DNA from 3 places in the Lentzea sp. NPDC051208 genome. Region 1 is predicted to be linked to each of the others. Evidence: riboswitches for the same ligand, from Rfam matches in the RefSeq annotation. Region 1 holds a riboswitch; each other region holds the start of a gene.

What was found. A riboswitch is a leader RNA that binds a small molecule or an ion and turns the genes downstream of it on or off. The one in region 1 is predicted to bind S-adenosylmethionine.
Region 2: linked by a shared signal. The riboswitch ahead of AB0M48_RS22395 (aminotransferase class V-fold PLP-dependent enzyme) and the one ahead of thrC (threonine synthase) in region 1 are both predicted to bind S-adenosylmethionine.
Region 3: linked by a shared signal. The riboswitch ahead of AB0M48_RS13530 (methionine ABC transporter ATP-binding protein) and the one ahead of thrC (threonine synthase) in region 1 are both predicted to bind S-adenosylmethionine.

Annotation. Positions count from the first base shown of each region.
Region 1 is NZ_JBFBAW010000006.1:470,609-476,648, forward strand. Features, by position in the region: gene AB0M48_RS17775 (DNA internalization-related competence protein ComEC/Rec2) at 368-3,193, shown strand; gene thrC (threonine synthase) at 3,194-4,450, opposite strand; SAM riboswitch class I at 4,462-4,605, opposite strand; gene holA (DNA polymerase III subunit delta) at 4,684-5,661, shown strand; gene AB0M48_RS17790 (class I SAM-dependent methyltransferase) at 5,674-6,040, opposite strand, start outside.
Region 2 is NZ_JBFBAW010000009.1:205-6,244, reverse strand. Features, by position in the region: gene AB0M48_RS22405 (M28 family metallopeptidase) at 1-471, opposite strand, end outside; gene AB0M48_RS22400 (potassium/proton antiporter) at 594-2,072, shown strand; SAM riboswitch class IV at 2,145-2,259, shown strand; gene AB0M48_RS22395 (aminotransferase class V-fold PLP-dependent enzyme) at 2,293-3,648, shown strand; gene lspA (signal peptidase II) at 3,672-4,421, shown strand; gene AB0M48_RS22385 (RluA family pseudouridine synthase) at 4,521-5,405, shown strand; gene AB0M48_RS22380 (NAD(P)-binding oxidoreductase) at 5,479-6,040, shown strand, end outside.
Region 3 is NZ_JBFBAW010000005.1:142,660-148,699, forward strand. Features, by position in the region: gene AB0M48_RS13520 (transglycosylase family protein) at 1-114, shown strand, start outside; gene rsmA (16S rRNA (adenine(1518)-N(6)/adenine(1519)-N(6))-dimethyltransferase RsmA) at 1,016-1,846, shown strand; SAM riboswitch class I at 1,935-2,028, shown strand; gene AB0M48_RS13530 (methionine ABC transporter ATP-binding protein) at 2,250-3,248, shown strand; gene AB0M48_RS13535 (methionine ABC transporter permease) at 3,245-3,928, shown strand; gene AB0M48_RS13540 (MetQ/NlpA family ABC transporter substrate-binding protein) at 3,957-4,757, shown strand; gene AB0M48_RS13545 (4-(cytidine 5'-diphospho)-2-C-methyl-D-erythritol kinase) at 4,812-5,777, shown strand; gene AB0M48_RS13550 (ABC-F family ATP-binding cassette domain-containing protein) at 5,903-6,040, shown strand, end outside.

The DNA.
Region 1 (6,040 bases):
ACCCCGCCCTCCGCTGCGTCCACTTCGTCACCGCGGGCGATGCAACCGCCCTGCCCTCGCCCACGGGTCCACCAGAGCCAGCCGAACCGGCCCGAAGCGTTCCGATCCGGAACGCCAGCCGTGACCCCACTTCCCGGCCTCACGAAGCGACCCACAGCCCGGCGCCAACTCACCGATCGGAGCCATCCATGCCGTCAGTCCGCATCACCCGTCACCCCCGCATCGACACCGCCTGGCACCACCCCGCAGCCAGGAACACCCAAGTGCAGCCGCAATCCCTCCCACGCCATCGCCCGAAGCCTCCGCGGCCGCGCCAAGGCAGCCCAACCCGTGACCCGAGACCTCCCACCGGTCAGGGGAGGCCCCGGTGGCTCGCAAACACCCGGTAGCCCACGACTACCGCCTGGTCCCGGCCGCCGCGGCAGTCTGGAGCACGGCCGTGGCCGGTCTTTTCCTGAGCTGGCAGGCGGCAGTGCTCACCGGCCTGTCGGCAGGGGTTGTCGGCCTGTTGGCGTGGCGAAGAGCCTGGTGGACCAGGACCTGCGCGATAGCCCTCCTGATCTCCGGCCCGGTCGCCGCGGCCTGGGTGGGCGGCCACGTGCTGCGAGCCGAGTCCCACCCGCTCCGCCTGGCCGCCGGCGAAGGTCGCAGCACCACCCTCACCGTCGAACTCACCACCAGGCCGAAGGGAATCCGGGCGGCTGGCTTCGGCGGAACCCAGGCAGGCGTCGAGAACGTCGTGATCAGAGCGACGGCGAACGGCACCCAGTTGGTGCTGCTGGCCCCGGCGGACAAGTGGCGAGATCTCTTGCCGGGTCAGAAGGTCACGGTCAAAGGCACCCTCGCACCAACCAGGGGCGGTGACCTGGCGTCGGCGTTGTTGCGAGTGCGCGGTCCGCCGCAGAATCCCCAGCCGGCGCCGGTCTGGCAGACCTGGGCGGACGAACTCCGCGATGGCCTGAGACAGGCGAGCAAAGTCCTCGACGACGAGGAAGCCGGGCTGCTGCCGGCGCTCGTGGTGGGCGACACCGAGCAGATGGTGCCGCGCATCGTGGAGGAGTTCCGGACGGCCGGCCTCGCGCACCTGCTCGCGGTCAGCGGAGCGAACCTGGCCATCGTCTGCGGGGCGGTCTACCTGCTCACCAGACGTCTCGGTCCGCGTCCGGCGGCCTTCGCCGCGCTGGCGGCGCTGGTCGGGTTCGTCATCCTGGCCGGGCCGGAGCCGAGCGTGCTCAGGGCCGCTGTGATGGGGGCCGTCGCGTTGCTGGCGTTGGTAGCCGGCCGGCAACGGTCCGCTGTGCCGAGCCTTGCGACTGCGGTGCTCGTCCTGGTGTTGCACGATCCGGCGCTGGGTGGTGATCCGGGGTTCGCGTTGTCCGTGGTGGCGACGGCGGCGTTGGTGCTCGTCGCGCCGAAGTGGACGCAGGCGCTCAAACGGCGTGGCGTGCCGAACGGGCTGGCTGAGGCGATCGTCGTGCCGATGGCCGCGAGCCTGGCCACGGCTCCGGTGGTGGCCGGGCTCTCCGGGCAGGTGAGCCTGGTCTCGGTCGTGGCCAACCTCGTCGCCGGGCCGGTGGTCGCACCGGCGACGGTGCTGGGTGTGCTGGCGGCGGCCGTCGCGCCGCTCTCGCCCCAGGTGGCCGAGGTCGTCACGCACGTCGCCGGGCCCGCTGTGGGCTGGCTGATCACGGTCGGGAGGCAGGCGTCGGCCGTGCCCGGTGCGGCGGTCGGCTGGCCGGACGGCTGGGTCGGCGCGCTCGCGCTGACGGTGGTGACCGCGGTGGTCGTGTTGTTGCTGCGGTTCAAGAAGACGCGGACGTTGGTCGTCGCGGTGCTCGTCGGCGGGTTCGTGGTGCTGGTGCCGTTGAAGGTCGTGGCGCCTGTTTGGCCACCCGACGGGTGGAAGGTCGTCAACTGCGACGTGGGGCAGGGCGATGCGCTGGTCCTCGCGACCGACGACGCCGACACGGCGGTGCTGGTCGACACCGGGCCTGATCCCGGCGCGGTCGACCGGTGCCTGAAGACGTTGGGGATCAAGCGGATTCCGCTGGTGGTGCTGACGCACCTGCACGCGGACCACGTCGGTGGCCTCGACGCCGTGCTCACCGGGCGTGCGGTGGGGGCGGTCGCGGTCGGTCCGCTCAAGGAGCCCGCCTGGGCGTGGAGGGAGGTCGGCGAACGGGCTCGCGCTCACGGCGTGCGGGTCGTGGAACCGAAGGCGGGCGAGCGGTTCGCCTTGCCGGGACTGGAGTTGGAGGTGCTGGGACCGAGGCGGCCGCCGATCGCCGAGGCCGAGAACACGACGGTGAACGACTACTCGCTCGTGCTCAGAGCGCACACGAGGGCGGGCCGGGTGCTGCTCACCGGTGATGTCGAGCTGGCTGGCCAGGCGGCGTTGCTGGGGGAGCGGGACCTGAGTGCCGAGGTGCTCAAGGTGCCGCACCACGGTTCGCGGTACTCGCTGCCCGCGTTCCTCGAGGCCGTGCGGCCTCGGGTGGCGCTGGTGAGCGTCGGCGCGGGCAACAGGTACGGGCACCCGAGTCCGCACGTCATCGACGTGTTGCGGACGGAAGGTGCGTTGGTGTTGCGCACGGACAAGGACGGCGACCTGGCGGTGTTGCCGGGAAACCGAATCGCACGAAGGAGAAGAGATGGTCTGGGTCAGGTTGTTCAACGCGCGCTACCCGATTCCCGGCGGCACGCCGGGGCTCGCGTGGGCACTGTGGCAGACGAACTACACGGCGACGCCGTGGCCGCACGACGAGCTGAAACCCGATTTCGGTTACTACATCTGCGAAACGCTCGAAGACGGCACCCGCGCCGTCACGCACAAGGCGGCGACCACCTACGTGCTGCCGCCGACGAAGGCGGCGACACCGGAGGAGGCGTACGACCTCGTGTCGGAGCACGTGTTCGACGACGCTCTGCGGGTCGCGCCGGACGTCTGGCACGACTACCACTACAACGCGCTCAAGGCGGAAGCCCCATGGCCGCAACGGATCGTGGCGTGGCGCGCGACCGTGGAGCCGGTCGGGCCGCACGTGGTGGAGGGCCTGCAACGGTTTCCGCGCACGGGCTGGCTCAAGACGGACGCGATCTCCCTGTGAGCCCCGCAGGCCCAGGGATCAGACGTGCAACGGCTCGGAGACGCGAGTGCGTCCCCGAGCCGGAGGAGGTGATGGATCGGCGGTGATTAACCCAGCGCCTTGATGACGGCCTCGGCCGACGGCGGAACCGTCGCGCGCGGGCCCACCGTGTCGCCGAGTGCGTCGAGGGTCTTGAGGCCGTCGCCGGTGATCAGCAGCACGGTCTCGGCGTCGGGGTCGAGCTGGCCCGACTCGAAGAGCTTCTTCGCCGTCGCGACGGTCACGCCGCCGGCGGTCTCGGCGAAGATGCCCTCGGTGCGGGCGAGCAGCTTGATGCCCTCGACGACCTCTTCGTCGGTGACGTCGTCGATGGCGCCGTTGGTGCGGCGCACCGCGTCGAGCACGTACGGGCCGTCGGCCGGGGCGCCGATCGCCAGCGAGCGGGCGATCGTGTCCGGGCGGACCGGCCGGATGACGTCGTGGCCCGCCTTGAACGCGGCGGAGATCGGGGAGCAGCCGGTGGCCTGAGCGCCGAACACCTTGTACGGCGTGGCTTCGACGAGGTCGAGCTGGCCGAGTTCGCGGAACGCCTTGTCGACCTTGGTGAGCTGCGAGCCGGAGGCGATCGGCACGACGATCTGGTCGGGCAGGCGCCAGCCGAGCTGCTCGGCTACCTCGTAGCCGAGCGTCTTCGAGCCTTCCGCGTAGTACGGGCGGACGTTGACGTTCACGAACGCCCAGTCCTCGTTCTCCGCGGCGAGTTCCTGGGCGAGGCGGTTCACGTCGTCGTAGTTGCCGTCGACGGCGATCAGGGCGCCTTCGTAGACGGCGCTCATGAGGATCTTGGCGCGCTCGAGGTTGGAGGGAACGAGAACGACGGACTTCCAGCCCGCACGGGCGGCGGCCGCGGCGACGGCGTTCGCCAGGTTGCCGGTGGACGGGCAGGCCAGCACCTTGAAGCCGAGTTCGCGGGCGGCGGCGAGCGCGACGCCGACGACGCGGTCCTTGAACGAGTGCGTGGGGTTGCCGGTGTCGTCCTTCACCCAGATCTTGCGGACGCCCAGGGCCTTGGCGAGGTTGTGGGCCTCGACCAGGCGGGTGCCGCCGGGATCGGTGTTCGGGTGCTGTTCCACAGTGGACGGAACGGGGAGGAGGCCGCGGTAGCGCCAGATCGACCTGGGGCCGGCCTCGATGTCCTCGCGCCGGATCTTCCCGAAGTCGTAGGCCACTTCCAGCGGCCCGAAACACTCGAGACAGGCGTACTCAGGAGCGAGAGGGGTTTCGTTCCCACATTCCCGGCACAGCAGTGCCCGGGCAGGGCCGAGGTCGAACTTTGTGCTCGTGGGCACAGTGACAGCAGTCATCGCGAGGTATCTCCTCATCTTTCCCGCGAAATCGAACGGGTCGGAATTGGCACCGTGATCGTCTGCGTGGTGCTGAGCACAGAGCTCTGCACATGGCGCTGACGCCGGTTGCCGGGGCTTCTTCGGGCCGTTCCCTCTGCCCCTCTGGATGAGCGGTGTTCAGTTGTGGTCACCAAGCTACGGCAACAGTCCGTCGCGCATCCACAGACGTCCACGATCCGGGACGTGGGAGGATGCGGAGCGTGAGCGCACCGGAGTCACTGCACCTCATCGTCGGCGAGGAGGAGTTGCTGGTCGAACGTGCTGTTCGGGCGGCTCTCGAGGCCGCACGAGAGGTCGATCCGACCGCCGACCTGACCCGCGTCCAGGTGACTGATCTCACGCCTCCCGAGCTGGCTGAACTGGTGAGTCCGTCGCTGTTCGCGGAGGGTCGCGTGATCGTTCTGCAGAACGGGCAGGACATCAGCAAGGAGGTCGCCGACATGGTGCTCTCCTACGTCAAGGCGCCCGCGGACGGCGTCACGCTCGTCGTCCTGCACACGGGCGGTGGCCGCAGCAAGGCCGCCAAGGACCTGCCCGGACAGCTGAAGAAGGCCGGCGCCGCGGTCACCGAGTGCGGCAAGGTCACCAAGCAGGCTGAGCGTGAGGCGTTCGTGCGCAACGAGGTGCGGCGCGCGGGCGGCAAGATCGACTCCGAAGCCGTCGCCACGCTCATCGACGCCGTGGGCACGAACCTGCGCGAGCTCGCCGCGGCCTCGTCGCAGCTCGTCTCCGACACCGACGGCAAGGTGACGGTCGAGGAGATCCGCCGCTACCACCAGGGCAAGGCCGAGGTGACGGGCTTCGCCGTCGCGGAGAAGGCAGTGGTCGGTGACAGGGCGGGCGCCATGGAGGCGTTGCGCTGGGCCATGCAGCTCGGCGTGCCGCACGTGCTGGTCGCGGACGCGCTGGCGGACGCGGTGCGCACGGTCGCGCGGGTGTCCGCGGTGGGCCGCGCCGACCCGTTCAGCCTGGCCGGACCGCTCGGCATGCCGCCGTGGAAGATCAAGAAGGCGCAGGCCCAGTCCCGCGGCTGGGACCAGTCGGGTCTCGCCGACGCCATGCAGGTGGTCGCGGGGCTCAACGCCGACGTGAAGGGCGTGGCGGCCGACGCCGACTACGCGCTGGAGCGCGCCGTGCTCCGGATCGTGGCCGCGCACAGCCGCCGCTGAACCTCCGCCGGATCACTCCCGGCGCGGGATTCCGATCAGGTACTGGGCTCCCGTGAAGCCGGGTTCGACGCCGATCGTCCACTCGAACGACTCGGTGCCGCGCAGGCCGTCGACGATCCGCCGCAGTTCCGCGCGCCCGTACATGCGCAGGAACGACACGACGCTGTCGAAGAACATCATGAACGGCAGCACCGGCACGACGTAGGTCAGCGCCAGCCGCAGCAGGTACCGCGGCGGGGAGTTGCGCTGGAACGGCGCCGCGAGCAGCACGGCCAGCGTGAGGAAGAACGGGAAGACGAGCACGTAGAGCCACGACCGCTTGGTGTCCACGACGACCATGGGCTGCCGGGTGTCGACGGCGTTCTGCAGCATGCGCGCG
Region 2 (6,040 bases), on a different contig from region 1:
ACCCCACCAGCCGAACCGCACGTGCTTGGTCGGCTGGAAGTTCGTCGCCTTCATCTGGAGGGCGACCTCCAGGATCGACGCGGAGCCCGTGCCGTTGTCGTTGATGCCGGGGCCCGCCGTGACGCTGTCGAGGTGGCCGCCCAGCATGACGACGTTGTTCAGGTCGCCGCCGGGGTAGTCCGCGATCAGGTTGTAGCCGGTGGCGCCGTTGTAGGTGAACGACTGGACGCGCGTCGTGAAGCCGGCCGCGTCGAGCTTGCTCTTCACCCAGTTGATCGAGGCCAGGTACCCCGGTCGTCCGTGGGCGCGGTTGCCGCCGTTGGAGTTGGCGATCGACTGGAACTGGTTCAGGTGTGCTTGGACGTTCGCGACGTTGATGTTCGGTGCGACGAGAGCCGCGGGTGCCGCCGCCTGTGCGGTGGTCGCTCCGGTCACCATCAAGGCGGCCGCCAGCGCGATCAGGATCCTCATGGTTCAACTCCGTGCAGGGTTAGGGATTGAGCCACTGATCAACATGCTCCTCCGTGCATGAGCCCGGTAGAGGCGATCGTCGGATTCGTCGGAATCGGTGGTGATCAACCAGAATGGTCCAGGTGGGTGACGTCACGGTCGTTCTGGGCATCGGCGCGGCCGTACTGCTGATCTCCGTGATCGCGGTGCGGGTGTCGACCCGGCTCGGGCTGCCCTCACTTCTGCTGTACCTGGGCATCGGCGTGGTCCTCGGCGAGTCCGTCGTCGGCATCAGGTTCGACGACGCCGACCTCACCCAGTCCCTCGGCATCGCGGCGCTGGTGCTGATCCTGACCGAGGGCGGCATCACCACCCGCTGGAGCGCGGTGAAGTCCTCGCTGCGGCTGGGCGTCGCACTGTCCACAGTGGCCGTCGCGGTGAGCGTGGCGGTGACCGGAACGGCGTTGCACTTCCTGCTGGGCCTCGACTGGCGGATGGCGTTGCTGTGGGGCGCGGTCCTGTCGTCCACCGACGCGGCCGCCGTCTTCAGCGTCCTGCGCTCGTTGGGTGTCGGCGCACGGCTCACGGGCGCACTCGAACTGGAGTCCGGCCTCAACGACGCGCCGGTCTACATCGCCGTGGTGCTGCTGGCCTCCTCGGACCAGATCTCCTGGACCGCGCCACTGCTGGTGATCTACGAACTGGGCGCGGGCGCGCTCATCGGCGTGGCCCTCGGCTATCTCGGCGGGGCCGGGCTCAGACGCGCGGCGCTGCCCTCCACCGGTCTGTACCCGCTCGCCACGGTGGCGGTGTGCGTCATGGCCTACACGGCCGGCGACCTCCTGCACGCCTCCGGATTCCTCGCCACGTACGTCGCCGCGCTGGTCCTGGGCAACGCCCGCCTGCCGCACCGCGCCGACACCCTCTCGTTCGCCGAAGGCCTGGGCTGGCTCGCCCAGATCGGGCTCTTCGTCCTGCTCGGCCTCTACGCCTCGCCGTCGCGCCTGCTCGACGTGCTGTTCCCCGCGCTGGTCGCGGGCGTGGTGCTGACGTTCGTGGCCCGGCCGCTGTCGGTGGTCCTCGCCTCGCTGCCGTTCAAGGTGCCCTGGCGCGAACAGGCGTTCCTCTCCTGGTCGGGGCTGCGCGGCGCGGTGCCGATCGTGTTCGCGCTGATCCCGCTGATCCAGGGCGTCGAGGGCGCCCGCGAGCTGGTCGACGTGGTGTTCCTGCTGGTCATCGTGCTGACGGTGGTGCAGGGCACGACGCTGCCGTTCCTCGCGCGGCGGCTCGGGCTGGTGAAGGCAGGGGAGGCGCAGGAGGTCCAGGTCGACGCCTCGCCGCTCGACGAGCTGGGGGCAGAACTGCTGCAGGTGCACATCCAGCGCGGGTCGAAGCTGCACGGCGTCTACATGTCCGAACTGCGGCTGCCGACCGGGGCCACGGTCAGCCTCGTGGTGCGCTCGGGGAAGAGTTTCACGCCACAACCAACGACCAGGCTGCAGACGGAGGACCAGTTGCTCATCGTCACCACCGAAGAGGCGCGTGACGCTGCTGAGCGGCGTGTACGGGCCGTCGACAGGGCCGGCCGCTACGCCAGGTGGAAGGGCGAGACCGGCGATTAGTCGGTCTCCGAGGCTTCTCACCATGTGATCGGGTGTCGACGGAAGTGTCACCCTCCGCTAACGTCGTCGGCAGGTCATGAGAGCCAGCGTCAAGCCCAAGCTTGCTGGCCGGCAACCCTCCAACCGCGGTGGGGTGCCCTTGGTGAGGACCTGGTCCGGCGCGTGGGGCGCCGGTCAAGCGCGGGCCTTCGCTGGGGCCCCTGGCCTCGGAGGCAGCTCGATGACGCTCGCGATCACCCCTGGAACCACCACTTCCGTTCCGGCTGTCGTCGGCACCGACCTGCGTGTTCCCCTGGTCACCGGAGAGCGCGTCACCTACGCCAACCTCGACCACGCGGCGTCGGCGCCCTGTCTTCAGGAGGTCCGCGACGCCGTCGACGAGCTGCTGCCCTGGTACGCCAGCGTGCACCGCGGCGCCGGGTTCGCCTCGCAGGTCTCGACCCGCGTCTACGAGCAGGCCCGCGACCGCATCCGCAGGTTCGTCGGCGCGCACTCCTCCGACGCCGTCGTCTTCACCCGCAACACCACGGACTCGCTGAACCTGTTGGCGCGCAGCGTTCCCAAGAACACCGCCGTCGTGCTGTTCGACAGCGAGCACCACGCGGCGCTGCTGCCGTGGCGCGGTCCCCACGTCCAGCGCGTTTCCGCTCTCGCCGAAGAATCAAATACTGCGTCTGGTGCTGCTGCCGCTTTTGTTGTCGCACTGGACCGGGCTCTGGCCGCCGCCCCGGTCGGCCCTCGGCTCGTGATCGTCACCGGGGCGTCCAACGTCACGGGGGAGCTGTGGCCCGTCGCCGAGCTCGCGAAGGTCGCCCGCCGCCACGGCGCGCGCATCGCGCTCGACGCCGCGCAGCTCGCCCCGCACCGCCCGATCAACGCCCGTGAGCTGGGCGTCGACTACATCGCGTTCTCCGGTCACAAGATCTACGCGCCGTTCGGCGCGGGTGTGCTGGTCGGCCGCGCGGACTGGCTGCAGCAGGCCCAGCCGTACCTGGTCGGCGGCGGTGCCACGTCGAAGGTGACAGACCACGGCGACCGTCTCGGCGTGGCCTGGTCCGCTGTGCCCGAGCGGCACGAGGCAGGCAGCCCGAACGTCGTCGGCGTGCACGCGCTGGCCGCGGCCTGCGAGATCCTGTCGCGGCACTGGGAGCAGACCGTCGCGCACGAGCAGGAACTGCTGACGCGCCTGCAGAACGGCCTGCGCACCATCCCCGGCTTCCGCGAGCTGGCGATCCTGGCCGACGCGGACAAGGTCGGCGTCGTGAGCTTCACGATCTCCGGCTTCGACGCGGGCTTCCTCGCGGCGGCGCTGTCCGCCGAGTACGGCATCGGTGTGCGCGACGGCGCGTTCTGCGCGCACGTGATCGTGGGGCGTCTGGTCAAGCAGGCCGGATCGCACGAGGAACGTGCCGTGCGCGCGTCGATCGGCCTCGGCACGACGGCGGAGCACGTCGATCGTCTGATCGCGGCGCTGCGCACCCTGGTGACCGAAGGTCCGAAGTGGACCTACGAGCAGCGAGACGGCCGCTGGGTGCCGCAGGACGACAACCGAACCCTGCCGCCGTTCCTCGCGTAGTCCCTGTAGTGGACAATGACCTGGTGAGTGACGAGTCCAAGGCCGAGGAGAAAGCCTCCGGGAAGGTCGCTGACAAGCCGGCGGAAGCGCAGGTCAGCGACCCGGAGACGGTCGCGACGCCCGCGATCGTGGCCGAGGAGCCGGACGCGGGGGAGAAACCCGCGGCCTCCGCCGCGAAGGCGGAGGACGAGGACGAGTTCTCGATCTCCGGTTCGATCTCCGGCTCGCTGCCGGAACCGAGGACGAAGATCCTCGCGATCCTGGCGGCCGGCGTGCTGGCCCTCGACGTGCTCACCAAGGTCGTGTCCGTCGCGTTCCTCGAGGGCGCCGACCCGATCAAGCTGTTCGGCGGCGTGCTCTACCTGACGTTCGTCCGCAACCCCGGCGCCGCGTTCGGCATGGCGGAGAGCATGACGTGGATCCTCGCGCTGATCGCGTTCGGCGTCGCCGGGTTCATCGTCTGGATCTCGCGCAACCTCCGCTCCCCGAAGTGGGCCGTCGGCCTCGGCCTGGTGCTGGGCGGTGCCGTCGGCAACCTCGCCGACCGGCTCTTCCGCGAGCCGGGCCCGATGCGCGGCCACGTGGTCGACTTCCTGTCGCTGTTCGACCCGTACGGCCAGGTGTGGCCGGTGTTCAACGTCGCCGACATGGCGATCGTCGGCGGTGGCGTGACGATCATCGTCCTGTCGCTGCTGCAGCACGACTACGACGGCACCGTCCACAAGAACGCCGAGCCGCTCGTGGAGCAGGACGGTCTGCAGGAGTCGAAGTAGCCGCTCCTGGTAGTTTCAGCAGGTTCTGCAAGAAGAAGAAGGTCGAGGCCCCGCGTGAGCGGATACCGAACGCTGCCCATTCCCGACGGTCTGGACGGCATGCGCGTCGACGCCGGTCTCGCGAAGCTGCTCGGCTTGTCCCGCACCGTCATCGCGTCCATCGCCGACGCCGACGACGTGCTGGTCGACGGCCGGGTCGTCGGCAAGTCCGACCGGCTCACGGCCGGGTCGATGCTGGAGATCACGCTGCCGGCGCCGCCGCAGCCGGTCACCGTCCAGGCGATCCCCGTCGAAGGTCTGAAGATCATCCACGAGGACGACGACATCATCGTCGTCGACAAGCCCGTCGGGGTCGCCGTGCACCCGTCGCCGGGCTGGACCGGGCCGACCGTGGTCGGCGGGCTCCTCGCCGGTGGCCACCGCGTCGCCACGTCCGGAGCCGCCGAGCGTCAGGGTGTCGTGCACCGGCTCGACGTCGGCACGACCGGCGTGATGGTGGTCGCGAAGTCCGAGTCCGCGTACTCGGCGCTGAAGCACGCCTTCAAAGAGCGGACCGTCGACAAGGTCTACCACGCGATCGTGCAGGGCCACCCGGACCCGATCAAGGGCACCATCGACGCGCCGATCGACCGTCACCCCAAGCACGACTACAAGTTCGCCGTGATGCAGGACGGCAAGCCGTCCATCACCCACTACGAGGTCATCGAGGCGTTCCGCGCGGCGTCGTTCGTCGAGGTGCACCTGGAGACCGGGCGCACGCACCAGATCCGTGTGCACTTCTCGGCGCTGCACCACCCGTGCGTGGGCGACCTGACGTACGGGGCCGACCCGACGCTGGCCAAGCGGCTCGGCGTGACGCGGCAGTGGCTGCACGCGCGTCAGCTCGGGTTCCACCACCCGGCGGACGGGCAGTGGGTCTCGTACACGGCGGAGTACCCGGACGACCTGGCCATCTCGCTGGAGAAGCTGCGCGAAGAAGGCTGATTGCGTCTGGGTAAATCACCGGTTGACGACGTTGCACTTGATGTTAACCGGTGTGCTCAATAGCGTTTTCGGCATGCACCTGACAATTCTCGCGGCCTCCGGCCGGACCGGTCTCGCCCTCACCCGCCAGGCGGTGGAGCGCGGCCACACCGTCACCGCGATCGCCCGCGATCCGCTGCGGATCACCCTCGACCACCCGAACCTGCGCAAGGTCTCGGGCGACGTGGGCGATCCGGCCTCGATCGCCGTCGACCCGGACACCGTCGTCCTGTCCGGCCTGGGCGCGGACCGCCCCGGTGTGCTCACGGACGGCGCCAAGGCGGTGATCGCCGCCGGGCCGCGCCGGATCATCTGGCTCGGCACCTACGGAACGGGCGCCTCGGCCGAGGCGGCGGGTGAGGGCGCCGCCGTGCTGTGGAAGTTCTTCGGCGACCGCATCCCGGACAAGGTCGAGGCCGACAACGCCGTGCTCGCCGCCGGGGGCACCGTCTTCCACGCCGGGGTGCTCACCGACGAACCGGCAGGCCCCGGCCGCACCGTCGGCCTGGACGCCGCACCGCCGTTCGACCTCGGGGCCAAGGTCAGCAGGGAGACCGTCGCCGCCGCGATGCTCGACGAGGCCGAGCAACCGCGCT
Region 3 (6,040 bases), on a different contig from region 1:
CCGCACCAGGCAACCCGCGAACAGCAGATCGCGGTAGCCACCAAGCTGCGCGACCGCGCAGGCGGCACGTACGGCGCGTGGCCGGGCTGCCGCGCGAAGCTCGGCCTGCCGTAAACCTCTTTCCCGTCCCCCTGACTGAGGCCGCCCTGGTTCGCCACGGGCGGCCTTCGTCGTTGCCGGGGTCGCTCGCGTCGAGATCCGGCGCACCGAACAGGGTTCGGCTGGGCCGGGAGTGGCCGGGCAGCGATTGGGGCGCGGCAGGGCGGGTAGCGGCGAGCATCGGACGGGCTGTGGCAGGGCACGGTGGCACATGGCGGGCGAGATGCGGCATGCAGGCATCGCGCAGGGCGACGGCGGCCCGGTCACCTTCTCGCCCATGGCAATGGCGAACCGAGGCGTCCCCCCCAGCGCACAGGGCAACGGCGGAGCCAAGCCCACCCTCCCGCCCACGGCAATGGCGAAGCCGAGGCGTCCCTCCGCACGCAACAGGCAACGGCGGAGCCGAGCCACCTGTCGCCAGCGGCAATGGCGGAGCCGAGGCGTGTGAACCTTGGTCTGCTGGTCAAGCGGTAATGAAGCGACCACCGCACTGCGATTGGGGCTTGACCTTGAGGGGGCGGGATGCTCCCCTCACGGGCACGGCCGGGCGCTTTTCAGCCCGGCCTTTTCCGGCCGTCCAGCATCCCGCCAGAGGCTCAAGGTCAAGCCCCAATCGCTATCGTCGCGAAGCGGCGATGACCGGCACCGGCCCGGTCCTGCCTGGGCGACCACCCACACAAGGTGACCTGAGCGCATTGGCGACCCACCCCGCTGGAACGCGACAGGCCAACGCAAGCCGACCCGCGCGCTGCCCAACTCCGGCCCCTCGCAAGGCGACCACCCGCAAGGCAGGCGATCCGCCCCGCTGGAACGCGACAGGCCAACGCAAGCCGACCCCGGCACCCCACCACAGGCCCACCAGCAAGGTCCCAGCCCAGCCCTCCGCCACCAAGCCTGCGAGAATGCCCAAGTGAGCCTGCTGGGTCCTGCCGAAGTCCGCCGTCTAGCCGCAGAGCTGGACATCCGCCCGACCAAGAAGCTGGGCCAGAACTTCGTGCACGACCCCAACACCGTCCGCAAGATCGTCGCCGCGGCCGGCCTGACCCCGGACGACGTCGTCCTGGAGGTAGGCCCGGGCCTGGGCTCCCTGACCCTCGCCCTGCTCCCCAACGCCAGCAAGGTCGTAGCGGTCGAGATCGACCCCCCGCTCGCACACCGCCTCCCGCAAACGGTCAGCGAGATGGACCCGGAGAACGCCGGCAAGCTCCACGTCGTCCTCAAGGACGCCATGAAAGTCACCCAAGAAGACCTGCCGGCGCAACCTACCGCGATCGTCGCGAACCTGCCCTACAACGTCGCGGTCCCGGTGGTGTTGCACCTGCTGGCCGAACTCCCCAGCCTGCAAAAGGGTCTGGTGATGGTGCAGGCGGAGGTGGCCGACCGCATGGCCGCCAAGCCCGGGAACAAGATCTACGGCGTGCCCAGCGTGAAGCTCGCCTGGTACGCCGAGGCGAAGAAGGCCGGCGCGGTCGGCAAGAACGTGTTCTGGCCCGCGCCCAACGTGGACTCCGGTCTGGTTTCCTTCCAGCGTCACGAAAAGCCCCTGTCCACTGTGGATCGCAAGAAGCTCTTCCAGATCGTCGACGCCGCGTTCGCCCAGCGCCGCAAGACGTTGCGGGCCGCGCTCAGGGGCTGGGCCGGTAACCCGGGGAACATCGACGAACTGCTCGCGAAAGCGGGCATCGATCCCCAGGTTCGGGGCGAGCAGCTGAGCGTGATCGACTTCATCCGGATCGCTGAGGTCTAGGCCGGGGATCCTTCGGCCAACAGTGTGATCTGTCGAACGAATCCGGTTTTGGCTTGCGCAACCGAACGTCCGTCCGGTTGACTGCTACTTGCCATCCGGAGCGACTGAGAGACCTGGCTCTACGACGTCGCAGCAACCACCCGCTGGATGCGGGCAGGTGCTAACGCCAGGACCGATGGAGGAGCACCATGGGTACCGTGCGAATGCTGACGCGCCGTCGAGTCATCGACCAGTGCCGTCGCTCGTCTTCTGCATGTCGTCGCCAACTCGTCTAGGGCGCCTTCTCAAAGTCCTCTGACGCGCACTCATTCAACGAGTGGCGCACACACCTGAGCAGAACCTTCGACCGCGCACGTCCGCCACGAACGGACTGTGTGCCGTCGCGCGCAGCCGTGGAGCAGACGTGATCACTGTCGAAAACCTCACCAAGTCCTTCCAGGGCGTCAGTGCCCTCAACGGCGTGACCCTCGACGTCGAGGCCGGAACCGTGCTCGGCGTGGTCGGCCCGAGTGGCGCCGGCAAGTCGACGCTCGCTCGTTGCGTCGCGCTGCTGGAGCGTCCCGACTCCGGGGCGATCCGCGTCGACGGCACCGATATCACCAGCCTCGACGGGTCGGCCCTCAGGGCCGCTCGCCGACAGATCGGCGTTGTGCCGCAAGGGGATTCGCTTCTCCGTCAGCGCACGGCGGCCGGCAACATCGCGCTGCCGCTGGAGTCCGCGGGCGTCCCCGGACCGCAGCGCCGCACCCGTGTGGGCGAGCTGCTGGACCTCGTCGGGCTCACCGACAAGGCCGCCTCGTACCCCGACCAGCTGTCCGGCGGGCAGCGCCAGCGCATCGCCGTGGCGCGCGCCCTCGCCGCCAACCCGTCCGTGCTCCTCGCCGACGAGCCCACGTCCGCGCTGGACCCGGAGACCACCGGTTCCGTGCTGACCGTGCTCGACCGTGCGCGCGCTGAGCTCGGTGTGACCGTGCTCGTCGTCACGCACGACATGAGCGTGGTCCGGAAGATCTGCGATGACGTCGCCGTGCTGGAGCAGGGCCGCGTCGTCGAACACGGCAAGGTGCTCGACCTGGTCAACGACGTCGCGAGCCGCACGAGCAGTGCGCTGCTGCCCGCCGTCGACCTCAACCCGATCAACGAGAGCAGCTACGACCGCGTCGCGGACGTCGTGCTCGTCGGGTTCGCCGCGGTCGGCGCGCTGCTGCCCGAGGCCTCGCACCGGTTCGGCGTCGAGCTGAACATCGTCGGTGGCGGCCTCACGCGACTGGGCGAGACGCCCGTCGCGCGGTTCCGGCTCGGCCTGAACGGCGAGCGCTCGGACTCCGCTCTGGAGTGGATCGGTGAGGCCGGCGGCTCCGTGCAGAGGTCCTTGAAGGGCCCCCAGGGAGTAGCTGCGTGAGGTCTGCAACACCCTGGTCCGACGTCGTCAGCTTCCTCGTCGAGGCCACCGGCGAGACGCTCTACATGGTCGGCGTCTCGACCGTCATCGCCACAGTTCTCGGAGTTCCCGTAGGTGTCTGGCTGCAGCTCACCGCCAAGGGTGGGCTGCGGCCGAACGCCGCCGTGCACAGGATCCTCAGCTTCGTCACCGACCTGGGCCGCTCGATGCCGTTCATCGTGCTGCTCGTCGCGCTCACGTCGGTCACCCGCCTCATCGTCGGCGGCTCCATCGGCAGCACGGCGGTCATCGTGCCGCTGGCCGTGGGAGCGATCCCGTTCGTGGGGCGGCTCGTGCAGAACATCCTGTCCGAGGTGCACGTGACCGTGGTCGAGGCCGCGATCACGACCGGTGCCTCGACGTTGAGGATCGTGCGCAGCGTGCTCATCCGCGAGTCGCTGCCCGCGCTGATCAACGCCATCGGCGTCACCGTGATCGCCCTGATCGGGTACTCGGCGATGGCAGGCGTGATCGGTGGCGGTGGCCTCGGTGACCTGGCCATCCGCGAGGGCTACCAGCGCTTCAACGACCGGATCCTGTGGAGCACCGTGGCGTGGCTCGCCGTGCTCACCACCGTGATCCAGTTCGGTTTCACCCGTGCCGCCCGTGCGTCCGACCGGCGCCGGCACGCCTCGGTCTGACCCGTAGCAATTTCTCAAAAGGAACGTCATGCGTATTCGTGCTGCCCTGATCGCAGTAGCTTTGACCGGTTTGGCCGCTCTGTCCGCTTGCTCGTCCGGCGGTGGCAGCGCGTCCGACACGCTGAAGGTCGGCGTCTCGCCGGTCCCGCACGCCCAGATCCTCAAGTACGTGGCCGACAACCTCGCCGCGCAGAAGGGTCTGAAGATCGAGGTCGTCGAGTTCACCGACTACGTGCAGCCGAACACGGCGCTGGTCGACGGGTCGCTCGACGCCAACTACTTCCAGACCGTCCCGTACCTGGAGACGTTCACCAAGGAGAGCGGCGCGAAGGTCGAGTGGGTCCAGCCCGTCCACGTCGAGCCGCTCGGCCTGTACTCCAAGAAGGCCAAGAAGCTCGACGAGCTCCCGAACGGGGCCAAGATCGCGGTGGCCAACGACGCCACCAACGAGGCCCGCGGCCTGAAGCTGCTGGAGGCCAACGGCCTCATCAAGCTCAAGGCCGTCGACCAGCCGACCGTGCGCGACCTCGCGGAGAACCCCAAGAACCTGCAGTTCGTTCCTCTGGAGGCCGCCCAGCTGCCCAGGTCGCTGGAGGACACCGACGCGTCCGTGATCAACGGCAACTACGCCATCGACGCGGGCCTCAAGCCGGCCACCGACTCGCTCGCGCTGGAGAAGGCCGAGGGCAACCCGAACGCGAACGGCCTGGTCACCCGCGCCGAGCTCAAGGACGACAAGCGCGTCCGCGACCTGGCGGAACTCCTCGGGTCGCAGCAGGTCAAGGACTACATCAAGCAGACGTTCAGCGGCTCGGTCATCCCGGTCTGACCGTGACAGTGACCGGGGGAGGAGTCCGGGACCCCAGAACGCCCGTACGCTGACATGGTGCTCGCAGTCGTTCCTCCCCCGGTCACAGTTCGCGTCCCGGCCAAGGTCAACCTGCACCTGGCCGTAGGTGACGTGCGCCCGGACGGTTACCACGACCTGGTGACGATCTTCCAGGCGCTGTCGCTGGTCGACGAGGTCACGGTCGCGGTCGCCGACGAGCCAGGCGTCGAGGTCCACGGCGAAGGCGCCGACCAGGTGCCCACCGGAGCCTCGAACCTCGCCTGGCGTGCGGTCCAGCTGCTCGCCGCGCACGTCGGCAAGGACGCGGACGACCCCAAGGTCCGCGTCGTCATCCGCAAGGCCATTCCGGTCGCGGGCGGCATGGCGGGCGGCAGCGCGGACGCGGCGGCGACGCTCGTCGGCCTGTCGTCGTTGTGGCGCCTGGACATCAGCCGTGACGAGCTGGCCGGACTGGCCGGCAAGCTCGGCGCGGACGTCCCCTTCGCCCTCTACGGCGGCACCGCCCTGGGCACCGTCCGCGGCGAGCGGATCGTGCCCGTGCTGGGCCGCCACCAGTTCCACTGGGTGCTGGCGTTCGACCGCCGTGGACTGTCCACTCCGGACGTCTTCGACGAGCTGGACCGCCTGCGCGCGGACGGAGATCCGCCGCGGGTCGGCGCGGTCGAGGCGGTGCTGGAGGGCCTGTCCTCCGGCGACCCGAGGCAGCTCGCCCTGCTGCTCGGCAACGACCTGCAGGCCGCCGCGGTCTCGCTGCGCCCGAACCTGCGCCGGACGCTCCGCGCGGGTGTCGACGCGGGCGCGCTGGCCGGCATCGTGTCCGGTTCCGGCCCCACGACGGCGTTCCTGTGTGAGGACGCTGACGCGGCTGTGCGCGTGGCCGCCGAACTCGCCGGCGCCGGTGTGTGCCGGACGGTGCGCGTGGCGCACGGACCGGTGCCCGGAGCGCGGGCGATCGCGACTGAAGAGCCCAAGCCGACGCCGCCCGAGGTGCACGCTTAACTGCACGCGGGGCCCTTTCGTACTGTCAGACAGTACGAAAGGGCCCCGCGTGCGGTCAGGAGCAGGCGCTTTGGCGGTGCTGGGTAGCCTGCATCGGGCAGTTTCTTACTAGTCGTGAGGTTTTGATGGCCAACCTGGTCAACCTGGAGTCCGTGTCGAAGTCGTTCGGCGTCCGGCCGCTGCTCGACGGCGTGTCGCTCGGCGTCAACGAAGGCGACCGCATCGGCGTCGTCGGCCTGAACGGCGGTGGCAAGACGACGCTG